Regions from separate parts of the Novosphingobium sp. HR1a genome, predicted to be linked through region 3. Evidence: riboswitches for the same ligand, from Rfam matches in the RefSeq annotation. Region 3 holds a riboswitch; each other region holds the start of a gene.
What was found. A riboswitch is a leader RNA that binds a small molecule or an ion and turns the genes downstream of it on or off. The one in region 3 is predicted to bind cobalamin.

Region 1 (4,188 bases), on a different contig from region 3:
CCCCATGATCATCATGTCGCGGCCGGCTTCGATGCGCTTGGCGATGGCAGCCTCGCCCTCGCGGCTGAGCATCTCGGCGGCGCCCATCTCCTGCAGGTACATGCGGACCGGGTCGTCGGAACGCGCGAGCGTGTCCGCCTTGCGGGTCTCGCCGGGACGGCGCCGGGAATTGCCTTCGTCGAACCCGGTATCCGAACCGGAATCGTCATCGCCGCCATCGACGGCTTCCACGCCGTCTTCCTGCTCACCGTCCTCATCGTCATCATCGTCGTTCTCGACGATCTTGACGCCCATTTCCGAGATCGCGGCCATGATGTCCTCGATCTGATCGGTGGTCATCTGGTCCTGCGGCAGCGCGGCATTCAACTCCTTGACCGTGATGACGCCCTGGCTTTTGGCGCGCGCGATGAACCGCTGGACCGAACCCTTGTCCAGGTCGAGAAGAGGAGAGTCGTTGTCGCCGCTGCGATCGTCGTTAGTCATGCAATCCGTTGTCGTTATTGGCCTTTTCATGACGATGGTGACGCCAGGACAAGGCTAGGTTCTCAGATCATCAGCCTGATGATGCCGGTGAAGGGCGGCCTACAGGCAGGGATGAACCACTTCAGGTCTAAGGTTCAAGCAATGCGGCCGGACATCGGTTCCAGGAGGAAGCTGGTCCGCCCGCATGCTGCACGTTCGAATCAAGGAAACACGTCCCTCGTCCCGCAGTCGGCCTGTCGAAGGCAGCTTTGATCAAGGCCTTCGACATAAGCCGCTCGATGTCCGTCGCCGATCGCGATGCGATCGAGGAAAGCCCGAGATGAGGCCATGACCTCCTGCGGCAGCCATGGCCAGATCAGTCAGCGCTGGACCAGATTCACGGCCGACGCCTTGCCCCGACGATCGATCTCGATTTCGAATTCGAGTTGATCGCCTTCCGAAAGGCCATGCAGACCGGAGCGCTCGACGGCGCTGATATGCACGAACGCATCAGGCTGGCCGTCATCGCGGACGATGAAGCCGAAGCCCTTCATGCTATTGAAGAACTTGACGGTGCCGGTGGCCTTCTCGCCAGTGGACTGATTCTGAACAGGTGCGGCACTTCGCTCGCGACGTTCGGCAACGATGACCTCGCCCACGATGGTCAGTTCGGAAGCGGAAATCTTGCCGCCTCGCTCGACCAGCTGGAATTCCAGCTGCTGACCTTCCGCCAGCGTTTCGAGGCCGGCGGACTGCACGGCGCTGATGTGCACGAATGCATCGTCGCCGCCGCCTTCAAGCTGGATGAAGCCGAAACCCTTGTCGGGGTTGAAGAACTTGACCGTCCCACGGCCCTGACCGACAACCTGGCCCGGGCCGCCGCGCGAACCGCCACCGCCACCGCCAAAACCGCCGCCTCGCGATCCGCCGAAGCCGCCACGCTGGCCGCCACCGAAGCGGTCACCACCGCCAAAGCGATCGTTGCCGCCGCCCCAACGATCATCGCCGCCGCCGAACCGGTCGCGACCTTGGCCGCGATTTCCCCTGTCGAATGTCATCTTTTAAGTACCTTAAGCTAAGTCCGAGAAACCTATCCTCGCGAGTGAACGTAGCACGCAAGGCCGCAGAACCCGTTTCAGGGTGCAGGATGAAAGGCGATAGCAGCGCAACGACGTCTTGGCGACCAGAGTTCTGCGATCGGCTGCGATGCATGGCACGGAGGCGACTTTAGCACAGCGATGACCGAAATTTCACGCAATTCGACAATCGATCCGGCCGTCGCCGACCCTTGCCAGGCGCTCGGAAGCAAATTTTGCTCCCCGGAGCGGCCCGTCAGCCCTGGCATCGCTAGTCGGGAGTTCAGGATACAGGCCGTACCTGGACGCCATACAGACAGGCTTGTGCCGTGAAACCGTTTGAGATAGCGCGCCATATCTGCCCTTCATTGGTGCAGACAAGATCGCGCTGGTGCCTCGAAAGAGGCTTAAAAGGGAACACGGTGAGAAGGCATGCCCTTCGAATCCGAGGCTGTCCCTGCAACTGTAAGCGGTGAGCGCGATGCATATGTGCGGTGGGGCAAAGGTTCCTGCCGCCAGTCACTGGGCCGGACGCTGCAACATGCGAGGCCTGGGAAGGCCTTGCATCGTCGCATTGACCCGTGAGCCAGGAGACCTGCCTGCGTCTGGTCGCTCATGCCATGGTCCAGGGGGTGGCCAAGGCCCGGAATCATTCCGTTCGAGCGACGAACCAGCGGTGGAGGCCGCATCGGTTCGCGCAGACGGTCGCCCGCGGCGTCCGACCGCCGGCGCGCGTCGACCGTCTTGATGGCGGCAAGCCTCCCACCCAGTCGCAGGCGTCGGGGGGAATGATGATGAATTTGATGAAAAGCGCTGCGCTGGTGCGCATCGTGGCAGGTACCGCAATGGCGCTGGCGACGATGCCCGCTTGCGCCGAAGAGGCACCCGCCGGCGGCGCGGATGGCGGTTCCGGCGAAATCGTGGTGTTCGGACGCGGCGAGGCCAAGATCGGCACCGCCCATGCCGCCAGCGAGGGCAGCGTCGGCGGTTCCGACCTGCTGGTCCGTCCGCTTCTGCGGGTCGCCGAACTGCTTGAGGCGGTGCCCGGCATGGTAGCGGCGCAGCATTCGGGCAGCGGCAAGGCCAACCAGTACTTCCTGCGCGGCTTCAACCTCGATCACGGCACCGACTTCACGACTTATATAGATGGCGTGCAGATGAACCTGCGCAGCCACGGGCATGGCCAAGGCTATCTCGATCTCAACGGCCTGATCCCCGAGATCGTCGCCCGCGAAGATTTCCGCAAGGGGCCGTACCGTGCAGATGGCGGCGACTTTGCACTGGCCGGCGCGGCCTACATGACGACCATCGATGGGTTCGACCGCCCGTGGATCTCGGTCGAGGGGGGATCGTACAAGTCGGGGCGGCTGGCCGCCGGTGGCACCATCAAGGATGTGGCGGGTGGCAGTCTCACGCTGGTGGGGCAGGCCAAGCGCTATGATGGTCCCTGGCAGGAGGCCGAGCATCTGCGGCATTACTCCGGCTTTGCGAAGTACATCGTGTCCGCTGGCGAAGGCACCGTCGAAGCATCGCTCCACGCCTACCACGCCACTTGGCGGCCGACCGAGCAGATCCCCGAGCGGATCATCGGCAGTGCGCTGTGCCCTGACGAATTCTGCTCGCCCGATCCTTCGGCGCGTGGCCGCGCAACGCGCTTCGTCGGCAACGTCGCGGTGCGACAGCCGAACTGGAGCGCTAATGTCTATGCCCAGTACTACGACTGGAACATGTATTCGAACCCAACTTATGCCGATCCGGACGGCACCAGCGCGCAGATCGACCAGTTCGACAAGCGCTGGGTCGTGGGTGTCACCGCGCGCAAGCAATGGGCTTTGGGCTCGACGCTGCAACTGGGCATTGGCACTGAAAATCGCTACGATCACATCGGCGACGTCGGGGTGAATCGCACCGAAACCCGCGCTTTTTTGTCCTCGCTGGGTCGATATCACGTCGAGGAACTGTCCGGCGCGCTCTATGGCGAAGCGACCTGGAAGCCGTTACCCGGCCTCAGGCTAACCGGAGGCCTGCGAGGCGATTACTACCACTACACCGTCCGCGCGCGCGACGCCATGGCGACCGAACTGGGAGCCGGCAGCGGACACGATTCGATCGTCTCACCCAAGGTATCGGCAGCCTACGAGATCGTCCCGCAGTTCGAAGTCTATGCCAACTGGGGCCGCGGCTTTCACTCCAACGACGTGCGCGGTGCGGTGAACGTGGAATCGCCCGTGCCCGTTCTGGTGCGCGGCACCGGCAAGGAACTGGGCGGGCGCCTGCAACTGGGCACCGTCTCACTGACCGCGACGTACTGGTGGCTCGACGTGGGCAGCGAACTGCGCTTCGTCGGCGATTCCAACGCGGTGGAGCCGACCGGCGCCAGCAAGCGTCATGGCTACGAGGTGGTCGGGTTCTGGCGCCCGCTGCCGTGGCTGGCGCTCGACGGCAGCTATGTCGCCAGCCACTCGCGCTACGACAACGGAGATCGCATTCCCAACGCGGTCGAGAACGCGGTCTCCGCCGGCGCGGCTATCGTGCTCGACCCCTGGGAGGCGAGCGTGCGCGTCCGGCATCTCGGCCCCTACCCGCTGATCGAGGACAACTCGCTGCGCGACAAAGGCAGCACGATCGTAAACGCCCGCGCCGCATGGAA
Region 2 (4,188 bases), on a different contig from region 3:
CGTGTTCGGCTTGTTGGAGCGCGCATAGCTGCCGTAGAGCGAGACTTGCGGGCTGAGCACAAAGACAGTGCCGAGGCGCGGGGTGAACACCGTCTGTCTGAAGGCGGAAGTCACGCCATTACGCAGGTTGAGGTTGTCGCTCTCGAATCTTTCGAGCCGTCCGCCGACCAGCACCTTCAGCCAGGGCAGCAACGATAGCTGATCCTGAGCGTAGCCGGCGAAGGTCCGCGTCTGCGTGCGGATGCTGGTGAAGCTGCCATTAAGCGGCGGTATGGCCGATCCGTAGACCGGGGCGAAGATGTCGATCGTGAAGGGCGAGAGCGTCGGGCTCGAATTGCGGATGACCTCGGTGTAGTGAAACGCCTCGAATTCGGCGCCCAGCAGCACTTCGTGCTCGATCGTGCCGGAGGCGAATTTGCCGGTCAGGTTGACCTGCGCATCGAGATCACGCCATCTCAGCGTCCGTTCGCTGTAGGTCCGCACCAGGGTGCGGCCATCGGCGCGCACGCTGGAGGCCTGGATGCCGGGGCCGCCCAGTTCGCCGTTGTAATATTGCATCCCCGCACGCAGCTTCCAGTCCCGGCCCAGCTTGTAGTCGGCGACGATGTTGCCGAGCCCGTTACGCACGCGCCAGCGGCCAACCGATGGCTCTCCGAAGAACCGGGAGGAAGGGATGGCGATCGCAAGCTGGTTGCGGAAGGCGGGATTGCCGCGATCGAGCGGTGTCTTAACCTGCACCAATTCGCCGCCAAGCGTGAAGGTCAGGTCAGAGGAGGCATCCCAGGCGACCACAGGGGCAACCACGATGCGGTCGGACTGGACATGGTCGCGGAAGGTGTCACCGCCTTCCACCGCCGCGCCAAGGCGATAGCGTACGGTCCGACCGCTATCGACAGGGCCGGTGGCATCCACGGTGCCGCGCCATCCGCCGAAGCTGTCGATCCGGCCGCTGACAGTCTGCGCCGTCCGATCCGAAGGCACGCGCGAGACGATGTTGAAGGTGCCACCCGGATCGCCGCGGCCGTAAAGCAGGGCGGCCGGGCCGCGCAGCACGTCCACGCGCTCCACCGCGATCGAATCGGGCGCAGGCGGATAGCCGCGGTTCATCGGGAAACCGTTGCGGAAATACTCAGATGGGGTGAAGCCACGCAGGTTGTAGTCGGTCAGGCCGGTGCCGCCGAAGTTGTTGCCGCGCGTGATGCCGCCCGCATAGGCCAGTACGTCCTCGACGCGGTTGGCCTGAAGGTCCTCCACGACCTGCCGGGTCAGTACCGTCACCGACTGCGGCACTTCGAGGAGCGGCGTGTCGGTGCGTGTCGCGCTGTTCGAGCGGGTGGCGTTGTAGGCGCCGCCCTTGCCGGTGACGACGATCGGATCGTCGGCGTTATCGGTTTCGGCGGCATGAGCCAGCATCGGGACCGGCATCAGCGCGAATGCGCCGGCAAGCAGTCCGGCCTTGGTCGTCGGTTTCAAGTCATTCCCCCCGGGGCGCCAGGCAACACCGGGCAGGAGGCTTCCGCGCGAACGGTCGGCGCGCACGGCAGCCGGACACCCCAAAAAGGCGGCCGACGCACGACACCGATGCGGCCCCCCGCCGCATTCTCGTCGCTCAGACGGAGAAAACTAACCGTGCCGAGACCATCCCCTGGATCAGGCAAGAGCGACCGGTGCTTCGGCAGGTCTCCTGGCTTGCGGGTCACAGCTTGATGCACGGCCTTCCCAGGCCTCGCAGGAGTTAGCGTCCGGCCCAGTGGCTGGCGGCACGAGCCTTGCCCGTCCGCACATGTACATCGCGCTCGCCGCTCACAGTTGCAGGGACAGCCTCGGATTCGGGCGAGCCGAGGGTATCGGCCCATCCTCACCGCGTTCCCTTTTAAGCCTTTCTCAAGGCACCGATGCGATCAGACCGGCTGCCGAAGCAACCGAACACGGCGGGCGTTATCCGCATTGATCTCAATTCGCAATAGCAGATCCTGCGCCCAGCGATTGCAGCCGCCATTCGCCATTGAAAGACAGCATGACACGGCAAAGCGGCGCCAGATCGATCGACAGCGTTGTCGCTACCGGAAGGCCAAGCGTCTGTGCAAGAATGGCGCGCACGAGCATCGGATGCGTAACGGCAAGGACTGGCGTATTCTGTTCGGCGAGACGGTCGAGCCAGGGCGCGATGCGCGCGCAGGCAGCATCAAGCGATTCGCCGCCTTTCGCGCCGCCTTCGGGGGCTTGCAGCCATGCCATGAGCGCCCCGGGTTCTGCTTCCTCGATTGCAGCGAATGACAATCCCGACCACTCACCGTTGTCGAGGTCGGCAAGCAGCGGCTCAATCTGCGTCGTGCAGCCCATCGCCTGTGCCGTTTGCTGCGCCGACACGGCGGGACTGCAATAGGCGATTTCTCCAAATCTCCTCGGAAGCACGATTCGGCCGGCATCGCGTCGCCCAGCCTCGTCCAGCCCGTCTTGCGGTCCTGCAAATCCGCCGCTGCGACTGAATGCCGTGGCGCTCGCGCAAAGCAGCATTAGCGAAGTTGCCAGGGTGACCTCCGGAAGCGTTGACGGAACGGTTCGCCGGGTCTTAAGTGGCGCGAACCTTCTGGTTGAAGAAGCCGGTGCAATTCCGGCGCGGTCGCGCCACTGTAATCGAAGCCTTCGCAGGGCGTCGAGAGCCAGACCTTCAACCGGGATAATCCGTTTTCAGGGCGCGAGACCCTTGAAGGAGCATGACATGGCATCGAACGCCGCGCTTTTCGACGACGCTTTCATCCCGGTGCAGGGCCGCAGCGCCATTCCGCTCGCAGACATCGCTCCCTGGGCCGTACTCGGCATGCTTCTGGCGCTCATCTTCCTCTATTTCGTGAGCACCGAGCAGGGCGCCTACGCGCTCTTCAAGGGCATGTATGTACACGAGTTCGTCCACGATGGGCGTCACCTTCTCGGCTTCCCCTGCCACTGATCGCAGGCACATGACCAAGGACCTGTTGTGGCGCGGAATGCTGGCCGGCATTCTCGCGGCGCTCCTCTCCACGCTGTTCGCGCGCGCTTTCGCCGAACCGCAAATCGATCTCGCGATTGGCTACGAGGAATCGCACGCCGCTCACGCGGCGCACCATATGAGCGAGCCTGCGGGAGACAGCGAGGAAGAGGAACTGGTGTCCCGCGACATACAGAAGAGTGCCGGGCTGCTGACAGCTTTGGCGCTGTATGGCGCTGCAGTCGGAGGTGTCTTCTCTCTGGTTTTTGCCTATGGCTACGGGCGGTTCGGCATGATCGGACCACGCAGCCTGTCGCTGCTCCTCGCCGGCCTCGCGTTTCTTCTCATCGTGATCGTGCCCGCGCTCAAATACCCGCAGACGCCGCCTGCTGTCGGCAAACACGAAACGGTCGGGCTGCGCACCGCCGCATACTTCGCCATGATCGCCCTGTCGCTCGGCGCGGCCGTGATGGCCGGCAAGGCTCGGGCAACCTTTGCTCGCGGCCGCCGCGGGTTCGACGCAACACTGTTCGCGACAGGGCTATACATCGCAATCGTCGCTCTGGGCCAATTGCTATTGCCCCCGATCAACGAGGTCCCGGGCGATTTCCCAGCCACACTGCTATGGAACTTCCGTATCGCTTCTATCGCCACACAGCTTCTGATGTGGGCCACGATCGGTATCGCCTTCGGAGCTTGGGCGGAGCGCGTGCTGAGGCGTGAACGAGCAGCATAGTTGAACGGCGGCTTTTAGGACATTCCTCGAAGTGGCCGAGCGGCAGAAATGGGCGCGTGGCCGAAGGGCTGGTGCCATCCTCGCCCGGCGACCTTTGGCAAAAATTGTCCCTTGGCGGCTTAGCACTTCGCTGGCGGACAACCGTCTCGACCGGAGGAGCCCTCTCGCCTCCAAGACTTAGCCTTCTCGAGCTATATTCGCGCGTCGAGACACATTGACGGCCCTTTCATTCAGGTACCCTTCCTTTGAATACGACAACTCCGGTCGACGACGAGGCCGCCCTGCTCCAGCTCTCGCACGACTCTCAAGACCTTGTGCAGCATCTGACCACGCATCGTCAGTTCGTAGGCCCGCACCTCCAAACGAGAATGCACCACCATTTCGATGAGCGCGAGCGCGTGCATCTCGGTCAAGCGCAGCGTCAGCATTTTCGCGCTGATGCGCGGCAGCCGTCGCCGGATGTCGCTGAAACGAAGAGGCCCAT
Region 3 (4,188 bases):
TGTTGCACGATCGTCAGATGGGTCCCCGCCTTCGCGGGGATGACGAAGCAGGGTCAGGTGACGATGCCTTCACCCGTATCGATCACGCCCGCACCGCGATCTCGTACTGCTCGATATAGTCGCGAAAGTGCTCGCGGACGCCTTCGCGGCTGAGGCCGAATTCGGCCAGGTCATATTCGTGCTTGCCGTGCTTGCCCTTGGGGTTTGCAGCCAGGTAGGCTTCCATGGCTGCGCGGGCTTGCGGCGTGAAAGGCTCGTCGAACCTTTCGTAGATGCCCTGCGCCGTGGCGAGCGGGTCGCGCACCAGATCGCGATACTGCACGTCGAAGATCGCATCGTGCCCGTGCTTCGCACGAAAGGCGTTCGACCGCGCGATCATCAGGTCGAACGTCTCCAACAGATTCTCTCCGATGGCCCGAAGATCGACCTGATCGCTGTACATCCGCCGCACTTCCTTGACGAGGCTGCAGGCCGAGCCCAGCACTTCGACCGGATCGCGGTGCGTCATGACCAGTTGCGCGTCAGGAAACTCGGCCGTCAGGGCATCGAGGAACAACGGGTGCCAGGGGTTCTTGAGCGTCCAGCGCCCCGGGGCATTGGCCTGAAGCAGCTGCAGCAGCCGCTTTTCGTAGCGGAAGGCGGGCGCGTAGTCGGCCTCGTCCAGGAACCAGCGGTGGTAGCCCGGAATGTCCGCCTGGGAATCGTAGAGCTGCGCGCAGAACGACGGCGCCATGGCGAACTGGCACTCGGTCGGGCTGTCGGCCTCCTCGTAATGGATCGCGGCGATCTGCGGCGCGTACTTCAGCCCCTGCAGCGTTCGCGTCTGGCAGGCATCGTGACGGGGACCGGCGTGAAGTTCCTGCACCAGCGGCGGCGGCACCGAATCGAACGCTTCCCAGCGCAGGAACGCGCGGCGCGCCGGGTCGGCTTCCAGCAGGTTGATCGCCAGCGTGGTGCCGGTGCGCGGAAGGCCGAAGACGAACAGCGGCTTCTCGACCGGGCGCTCCAGAAGTTCGGGGTGGCGCGCCAGCCAGTCTTCCACCCGCATCCGGTTCGCCATCGCGGCGACTAGTGCATCGACCGATCGCGCCATCCCGGCTTCAGTAAATCTGGCTTCGTCCTCGTAGGACTTCAGCAGCACGCCAAGCCCTTCGAGGATCGCGGGATCGCCGAAGTCGCTCAATCCGGTCCGTTCGCTTGCCGCTGCGACGATGTCCTGCGCCTGCATGTCTTCTCCCTCATCCCGTGCCGCGTCATCGCGCGGCGTTCGGAAGGGATCATGAAGACATGGGGCACACTTTAGAAGCTACCCGCCGATCACCTTGGCGATATCGGGCGATCAGACCGAAAGGATCAGGGAATCATCGCTGCGCGGGGGCGTACCGTCGTACGAGGGCAGAGGCTCGAAGTGCTCGTTCAGCAGTTCCATCGACGAGAGGCCCGCCAGCTTGAACTGGCCGAGACCCGGCTCCTCGTCGCTGCGGCGTGCCTTCGCGGGGTTCATGGCACTGACGACAAGATCGCCGTGCCTTTCGAACAGCATGTGCGGGGCAAGCGTGATCGTGTTGCCGTTGTAGCGCGCCGTCACGAACTTTCGCGTGGCTATGGCTTCCATCAGGGTGAGTCGTGGATCAGTCATCGGCACCGCAAATTGCACGGGTTGCCCAAAATGAAAAGCAAGGTTGCAACCGAAAACTCGCAGGACGGGCTTTCGGAAGGCCCCACGCGAACGGCTTGCAAATCGTGCGCGCAGCGAATAATCCCCCGCCCGTCCCTCCGAAAAGGGGGACACGATCGCGTTGGTGCCTTCCGAAAGGGGCTTAAAAGGGAACGCGGTGAGAGGGGCTACCCCTCGAAGCCGAGGCTGTCCCTGCAACTGTAAGCGGTGAGCGCGATGCATATCGCGGCAGGCCAATGTGCCCTGCCGCAGCCACTGGGCCGGACGCTAACTCCTGCGAGGCCTGGGAAGGCCGTGCATCGCGCGACGACCCGTTAGCCAGGAGACCTGCCAGCGTCCGGTCGCTCTTGCCTTGGTCCAGGGGATGGCCGCGGCACGGTGTACTCCGTCTGAGCGACGAACTTGCGGCCAGGCCGCAACGGCGGGTTTCGCCGGTCGCTCGTTCGCGCCCGCTTCCCGCCGCTGCGCCCGCGCGGGGGACGTCCCTTGCGCGGGAACCTGTCCGTTCGACTGGGAAACGCAACGGGGGTTACAACATGAATACGAGATCGCTTCTTTCCGGCCTGATCGCTTCGGGCGCGTCATTCTGCATGCTTGGCATGTCCGCGACTTCGGCTGAGGCGCAGGAAGCCGCCGAGACGGCGCCGGAGAATGCCAATAACACGGATGCGGGCAACATCGTCGTCACCGCGCGCAAGGCGGGTGTCCTGCAACTCGGCCAGCAGGCCGACGCCTCCAGCCGCCTCGGCCTCACGCCGATGCAGACGCCGGCCAGCGTCGACGTCATCACCAGGGAGATGATCCGCAGCCTGGGCGACCGCACCGTGGTTGCCGCAGCCGCGCGCGCGCCGGGGCTCATCAACAACAGCTCGGCCTTCGGTTACTCGCTGAGTTCGCGCGGGTTCACCGGCTACACCTCGGTGATGCAGCTCTACGACGGGATGCGCGTCTACACGACGACCACGCAGACCTTCCCCGCCGACCCGTGGATGGCCGAGCGGATCGAGGTCCTGCGCGGTGCGGCCTCGGTCCTCTATGGAGAGGGCGGCATCGGCGGCGCGATCAACGTCGTGCGCAAGAAGCCCAATACCGAGCAGTTCGAAGGCGAGGTCCGTCTCAGCGGCGGTTCGTTCGATACTTATGCGGCGGCGGGCGGGATCGGCGGGCCGATCGGAGACAGGCTCTCGTACCGCGTCGATCTCAGCTACAACCGTTCGGACGGGTGGATGGAGCGCGGGCAATCGCGCAGTCTTGCGCTTTCGGCGGCGCTGCGCTGGCAGGCGCGCGACGACCTCGTGCTGACGCTGACGCACGACCGCGCCGACCTCGACCCGACGATCTGGTACGGCACTCCGCTGCGAGACGGCAAGCTGGTGCGGGACATCCGCAAGAAGAACTACAACATCGCCGACCGCTCGCTGCGTTTCGACGATGCCTGGACCCAGGCCAAGGCCGAATGGACACCGGCCGAGGGGGTGACGATCACCAACGTCGCCTACTATCTCACCGGCTTCAAGCACTGGCGCAATGCCGAGGGCTATGCCTGGTCCGGCGACCAGATCCGCCGCTCGAGCTATCTGGAGATTGTCTACAAGACGAAACAGTGGGGCGACCGCTTCAACGCGGTGTTCGATCATACACTGCTTGGCATGGACCACCGCCTGAGCCTGGGCGGCGAGTACAACACCGGCTCGCTGCTGCGCACCGACAGTTCGCCCAACAGCCGCTTCGACCTCGTCGATCCTTGCGACTATACGCCGGGCACGTTCCTCGACGGCACATTCGGCACCCGCTACAAGTACAAGACCGATGTGCAGCAATGGGCGCTGTTCGGCGAAAGCCGGCTCTCGCTGTCCGACCGGCTCTCACTGGTGACGGGGCTGCGCTATGACCGTCCGAAGACCGAGCGGCACGATGCCCTCGATCCGGCGGCGGACTACACCGCCCGCTATCCGAGCACCAGCTGGCGCACGGGGCTGGTCTACAACCCCAGCGACACGATCTCGCTCTATGCGCAGTATTCGGCGGCGGCGGACCCGGTGACGGCGTTCCTCACGGCGACGCTGGCGCAGACCACCTTCGACGTTTCCACCGGGCGCCAGTGGGAGGCCGGGGTCAAAGCGACTTTCCTGGACGGACGCGGCGAGTTCACGCTGTCGGGCTATCGCATCGTCAAGAAGAAGATCCTGACCCGATCCGCCAACGATCCCACGGTGTCGGTGCAGGTCGGACAGCAATCTTCCTACGGCGTCGAGGCCTCGTTCGGACTGGCGGTGACGAAGGAATTCAGCGTGCTCGCCAACGGCACGATCCTGAACGCGCGGTACGACGACTTCGACGAACTGGTCGACACCGCGCTGGTCAGCCGGGACGGCAACATGCCCATCGGCGTCGCGGAAAAGGCGGCCAACCTGTGGCTGTCATGGCGGCCGGTGCAGCCGCTGCATCTGGACGCGGGCCTGCGGTATGTCGGCAAGCGGTACTCCGACGCCGCCAATACCCGGCGCATC
Region 4 (4,188 bases), on a different contig from region 3:
GAGCGTTCGCCGCTGATGAGCCCCTCGGCGGTCATCTCCACTTCGACCGTCAGCGACGAGCACCCTTCGCGCACGACGTAGGCGTGCAGTTCGACGAGTTGTCCGACTCGGACCGGGTGGCGGAACTCGATCTTTTCCGAGGTTCGCATCACCACCGCCGCGCGGGCATGGCGGCTTGCGGCGATGAAGGCAGCCTTGCCCAGCAGGCTGAGCGCAGTGCCACCGAACAGCGTGCCATAGTGGTTGGCCTGTTCGGGAAAGACCATTTCGCACAGCCGGGTCGATGGGGTGTCCGCGGGCAGGGCATGGGCAGTGGGCATGGTGGTATCTCCTTTGCGAAGACAGCCAACCACGCGCCGGGCGCGGGACAAACCCCTGAAAGCGGGAAGGTTGCGAAGGCCTTCCGTGCAAACCCGCGAATGTTGCGAATTCGTAGTGGGTCCAACGCCAAGGAGCCTTGTCAGAGCCCGTCCGGTTCCCGGACGAGCCCTGCGGCTCGTTCAGCCGGCGAGTTCCTCTCTGACGATCCGCGCGCCAGCGCCAAGCGCGTTCAGTTTGCCTCGAGCCACGGCGCGGGGCAGCGGGGCCATGCCGCAGTTGGTGGACGGGTAGAGCTTGTCAGCTTCCACGAACTGCAGGGCCCTGCGCAGGGTATCGGCCACCTCTTCGGGCGTTTCGATGGTGTCGCTGGCCACATCGATGGCCCCGACCATGACCTTCTTCCCGCGGATCAGTTCGATGAGGTCCAACGGAACCCGCGAGTGATGGCATTCTAGCGATACGATATCGATCTTCGACTTTTGGAGATTCGGGAAGGTCTGTTCGTACTGCCGCCATTCCGCCCCCAGGGTCTTCTTCCAGTCGGTGTTCGCCTTGATGCCGTACCCGTAGCAGATGTGGACCGCCGTTTCGCATTTCAGCCCTTCGGCAGCCCTCTCCAGCGTGGCGATCCCCCAGTCGTTGGCCTCTTCGAAGAAGACGTTGAACGCGGGCTCGTCGAACTGGATAATGTCGATGCCTGCCGCCTCCAGTTCCCTGGCCTCCTGGTTGAGGATCGTGGCGAATTCCCAGGCCAGCTTTTCCCGGCTGCGGTAATGGGCATCGTAGAGCGTATCGATCATCGTCATCGGGCCGGGCAGCGTCCATTTGATGGGCTGATCGGTCTGCGTGCGCAGATACCGGGCATCATCGACGAAGACCGGCTGCGGGCGGGCGACCGCGCCGACGACCGTAGGCACGCTCGCATCGTAGCGATTGCGGATCCTGACCGTCTCACGCTTCTCGAAATCGACGCCGCTCAGGTGCTCGATGAATGTCGTAACGAAGTGCTGGCGGGTCTGTTCGCCATCGCCGACGATGTCGATCCCGGCCTGCCGCTGATCGTCCACGGCCAGGCGCAGCGCATCGTGCTTGCCGGCGACCAGTTCCTCGCCTTCCAGCTTCCAGGGCGACCAGAGTTTCTCGGGCTCGGCCAGCCAAGAGGGCTTGGGCAGACTGCCAGCGGTCAAAGTGGGCAACAGTGTTTTCATGTTGGATGACCTTGTGTGCTGTCTTGTCAAAGGATGTGGCTGGCGGCGTAGCCGGCGGACCAGCGGTCCAGATCGGCCTGGTACGGCCGGATGAAGTGCTCTTGCGCAAACCGGCCCTGCTCGATGGCGAGGCGGCTGCGCTCTTCGCGGTCGTAGACGATCCGGGTGGACGAGAAGTCCTGATGGTTCAGGCTGGGCCGGAAGCATTTCCCCGCAGCCGAATTGGCGTTGTAGATTTCGGGCCGGTAGATCCTCTGGAACGATTCCATCGTGCTGATCGTGCCGATCAGTTCGAGGCTGGTGTAATCGCTTGCCAGATCGCCGGTGAAATAGAACGCCATCGGCGCGACACTGCCCCGAGGCATGAAGTAGCGCGCCTGCAGGCCCATCTTCGCGAAGTATTCGTCGGTGGAGGAGAACGCGCTCTGCCGGTACTCGATCCCCAGGATCGGGTGGCGGTTTTCCGTGCGATGGTAGGTCTGGCTGCTCGAGACACTCAGGCAGATGACCGGAGGCTTCGCGAAATTGTCCCGGTATGTAGGCGAGGCCAGGAAGTGCCGGAACAGGTTGCCGTGCAGATCGCCGAAGCCCTCCGGCGTCGCGAACGTAGACCGTCCCTTGTTATGCTCGGCCAGCAGCACGCTGAAGTCGTAATCGCGCACGTAGGACGAGAAATTGTTCCCGGCGATCCCGGCGATGCACGTATCGGTCTTTCGGTCGATGATGCTCGGCTTCAGGATCTCGATCATCGGGAAGGCATCGCCGCCATCGCCCGCAGCAACATGCATCTCGACCGAGACGATATCGAGCTCGACCCGGTAGCGGTCACCCTCGGGATTGTCCCAATCCGCCAGATCGTTGCAGCGGTTGTCGATCATCCTGAGGGCAGCCTGCAGGTTTTCCTGGCGGTGCTCGCCTCTGGCCAGATTGGCGAAGTTCGTCGTGATCCGCGTGTTGTCGGAGGGGCGATAATTCTCGTCGAAGCGAATGCTGCTGATGGAGAATGTGAGATCGTCGTCTGTCATGGCCGGTTGTCCTGAAGATCGCCTGATCGTGGGCGCCAGCGGCGCGCCGGAAGCGATACGGGTGAGGCGAGGGCGTGGGAATGTCGGGTTGGCGTGTGTTGCGGGCATGCACGGTGTCCTGCGGTCCGGCGCGAACGCCGTCCGTCGTTGTGGTTCGGGAATGGGTCTGGATTTGCGGCGCGCCGCGTCAGGCGGGGCTCAGCCCGATGACACGGCGCGCGGGCGCATTCGTCGATTTGCGAAGGGGCGGGACAGGATTGCAAACATCGACCGATCACCTGCTTTGGCCGGGCGGAAGGATCGAAGGAAGAACGCGCAAAGTAGGAGCGGCCCACACGGCGGATAGACTGCGGGCCACGCTTCAAGCGCGATCCACCGGAGGAACCCCCGTCCGAGGAACGTTATGGCGCCGAAGGCAGGTCTCCTGGCTTGCGGGTCATTGCGGCGGTTCCGGCCTTCCCGAGCCTTGTGCAAGGCTCAGTGACACGAAATGGAACCGCCACTCGCCACTTACAGTTGCGGGGGCAGCGCCGGACTCTGCCCCGAAGGGCACCACCGGCTTCCCGTCTTAGCCCCGCCGTCATGCCTGAAGCGGGGAACCTCGACACGCTCTCTCAACACCATCGCCAGCCAACTGTCAACCATCATATAAAGATATCTTTATATGATGGTTTCGATGTGAGGCTATTCCGTCAGCGACGCAGTCCGCGCTCGTACTTGGCCGAGGAGCGGTACACGTGAGGAAAGGCTGGAAAGCTCCTCGAGAACCTGCAAAACTATGATGGTTTCTTGATCTGAACATCGCGGTCGCCGCTGCGGCATTGCTGATTGGCAAGATCTGGAAATGCTCAAGCAGGTTCGCCGTCACAGCGGTGATCCTCAAGTCCATGGAGCAGACGTGACCGGGGACGCCGTGCAGGTGACCGGGCATCAGGCCGCCGCTCAACGACGTGCGGGTCTTCTCCGTCAAGGGTTCGTTCGACTGCCATGTCTGCCGCAATGCAACTGTCCCCCCATGGCGGTTACTGTGGGTACGCGCCTGCACACTCTCGTCTCGCCCGCATATCTGCAGAACTGCGCTGGCGCGTGGACGGCGATGGATGGCGACTGTCCTTCGGGCGATGTTTTGAGGATCATGTTGCCTTGGGTTTGCGAAGGGGGCAGGCGAAGCGTTTCGTACGTGCCGCGTTCTGGCCGCGTGCGCGGATCGAGTGGCGTGCGCTGAACGAGGCGTTCGTCATCTTGGCGCCTGACTGCGGACCCGATTCAGTCGATCTGGCTGATCTGATGGGCCGTCTGGTCGAACTGGCCAAACGACCGCTTACGCCTAAGGAACTTCTTGCGGTGCTGCCGCTCACCAACAAGGAACGCGTGCGCTGGACCAAGGACGGTCGTCTTACCCCCAGTGGATCCGTGAGTATCCGTAAGGGGCAGATCGTATCGGTGCCGACCTATTCGGTATCGCAGGTTGAGCGCCTGCTGGGCGCTCCTCAGGTCATTTGCGACTGGCGCGAAGAAGATGCGCGTCTGGGCAAGGATGGCCACTGACGCCAGCGTCTCGCAATGCCACATTCTCCATGCTCACTGGTTGTCGCCGGTAAGCACGCAAACGAGATCCAACCGCCCGACCATGA

Region 1: it holds a riboswitch for cobalamin, as region 3 does, so the genes downstream of both, HWN72_RS02125 (TonB-dependent receptor) here and HWN72_RS26040 (TonB-dependent siderophore receptor) in region 3, are expected to answer to the same signal.
Region 2: it holds a riboswitch for cobalamin, as region 3 does, so the genes downstream of both, HWN72_RS21015 (TonB-dependent siderophore receptor) here and HWN72_RS26040 (TonB-dependent siderophore receptor) in region 3, are expected to answer to the same signal.
Region 4: it holds a riboswitch for cobalamin, as region 3 does, so the genes downstream of both, HWN72_RS21030 (DUF1852 domain-containing protein) here and HWN72_RS26040 (TonB-dependent siderophore receptor) in region 3, are expected to answer to the same signal.

The regions. Positions count from the first base shown of each region.
Region 1 covers NZ_JABXWS010000010.1:5,115-9,302, reverse strand. The annotation lists gene rpoD (RNA polymerase sigma factor RpoD) at 1-483, opposite strand, end outside; gene HWN72_RS31705 (cold-shock protein) at 843-1,520, opposite strand; cobalamin riboswitch at 1,911-2,156, shown strand; gene HWN72_RS02125 (TonB-dependent receptor) at 2,327-4,188, shown strand, end outside.
Region 2 covers NZ_JABXWS010000077.1:75,736-79,923, reverse strand. The annotation lists gene HWN72_RS21015 (TonB-dependent siderophore receptor) at 1-1,473, opposite strand, end outside; cobalamin riboswitch at 1,657-1,912, opposite strand; gene HWN72_RS21010 (histidine phosphatase family protein) at 1,954-2,517, opposite strand; cobalamin riboswitch at 2,558-2,689, shown strand; gene HWN72_RS21005 (CbtB-domain containing protein) at 2,723-2,950, shown strand; gene HWN72_RS21000 (CbtA family protein) at 2,961-3,704, shown strand; gene HWN72_RS20995 (helix-turn-helix domain-containing protein) at 3,935-4,188, opposite strand, start outside.
Region 3 covers NZ_JABXWS010000098.1:15,361-19,548, forward strand. The annotation lists gene HWN72_RS26030 (sulfotransferase) at 83-1,228, opposite strand; gene HWN72_RS26035 (hypothetical protein) at 1,340-1,639, opposite strand; cobalamin riboswitch at 1,784-2,028, shown strand; gene HWN72_RS26040 (TonB-dependent siderophore receptor) at 2,215-4,188, shown strand, end outside.
Region 4 covers NZ_JABXWS010000077.1:81,396-85,583, reverse strand. The annotation lists gene HWN72_RS21040 (acyl-CoA thioesterase) at 1-320, opposite strand, end outside; gene HWN72_RS21035 (methionine synthase) at 501-1,529, opposite strand; gene HWN72_RS21030 (DUF1852 domain-containing protein) at 1,556-2,554, opposite strand; cobalamin riboswitch at 2,951-3,173, opposite strand; gene HWN72_RS21025 (hypothetical protein) at 3,641-4,102, shown strand.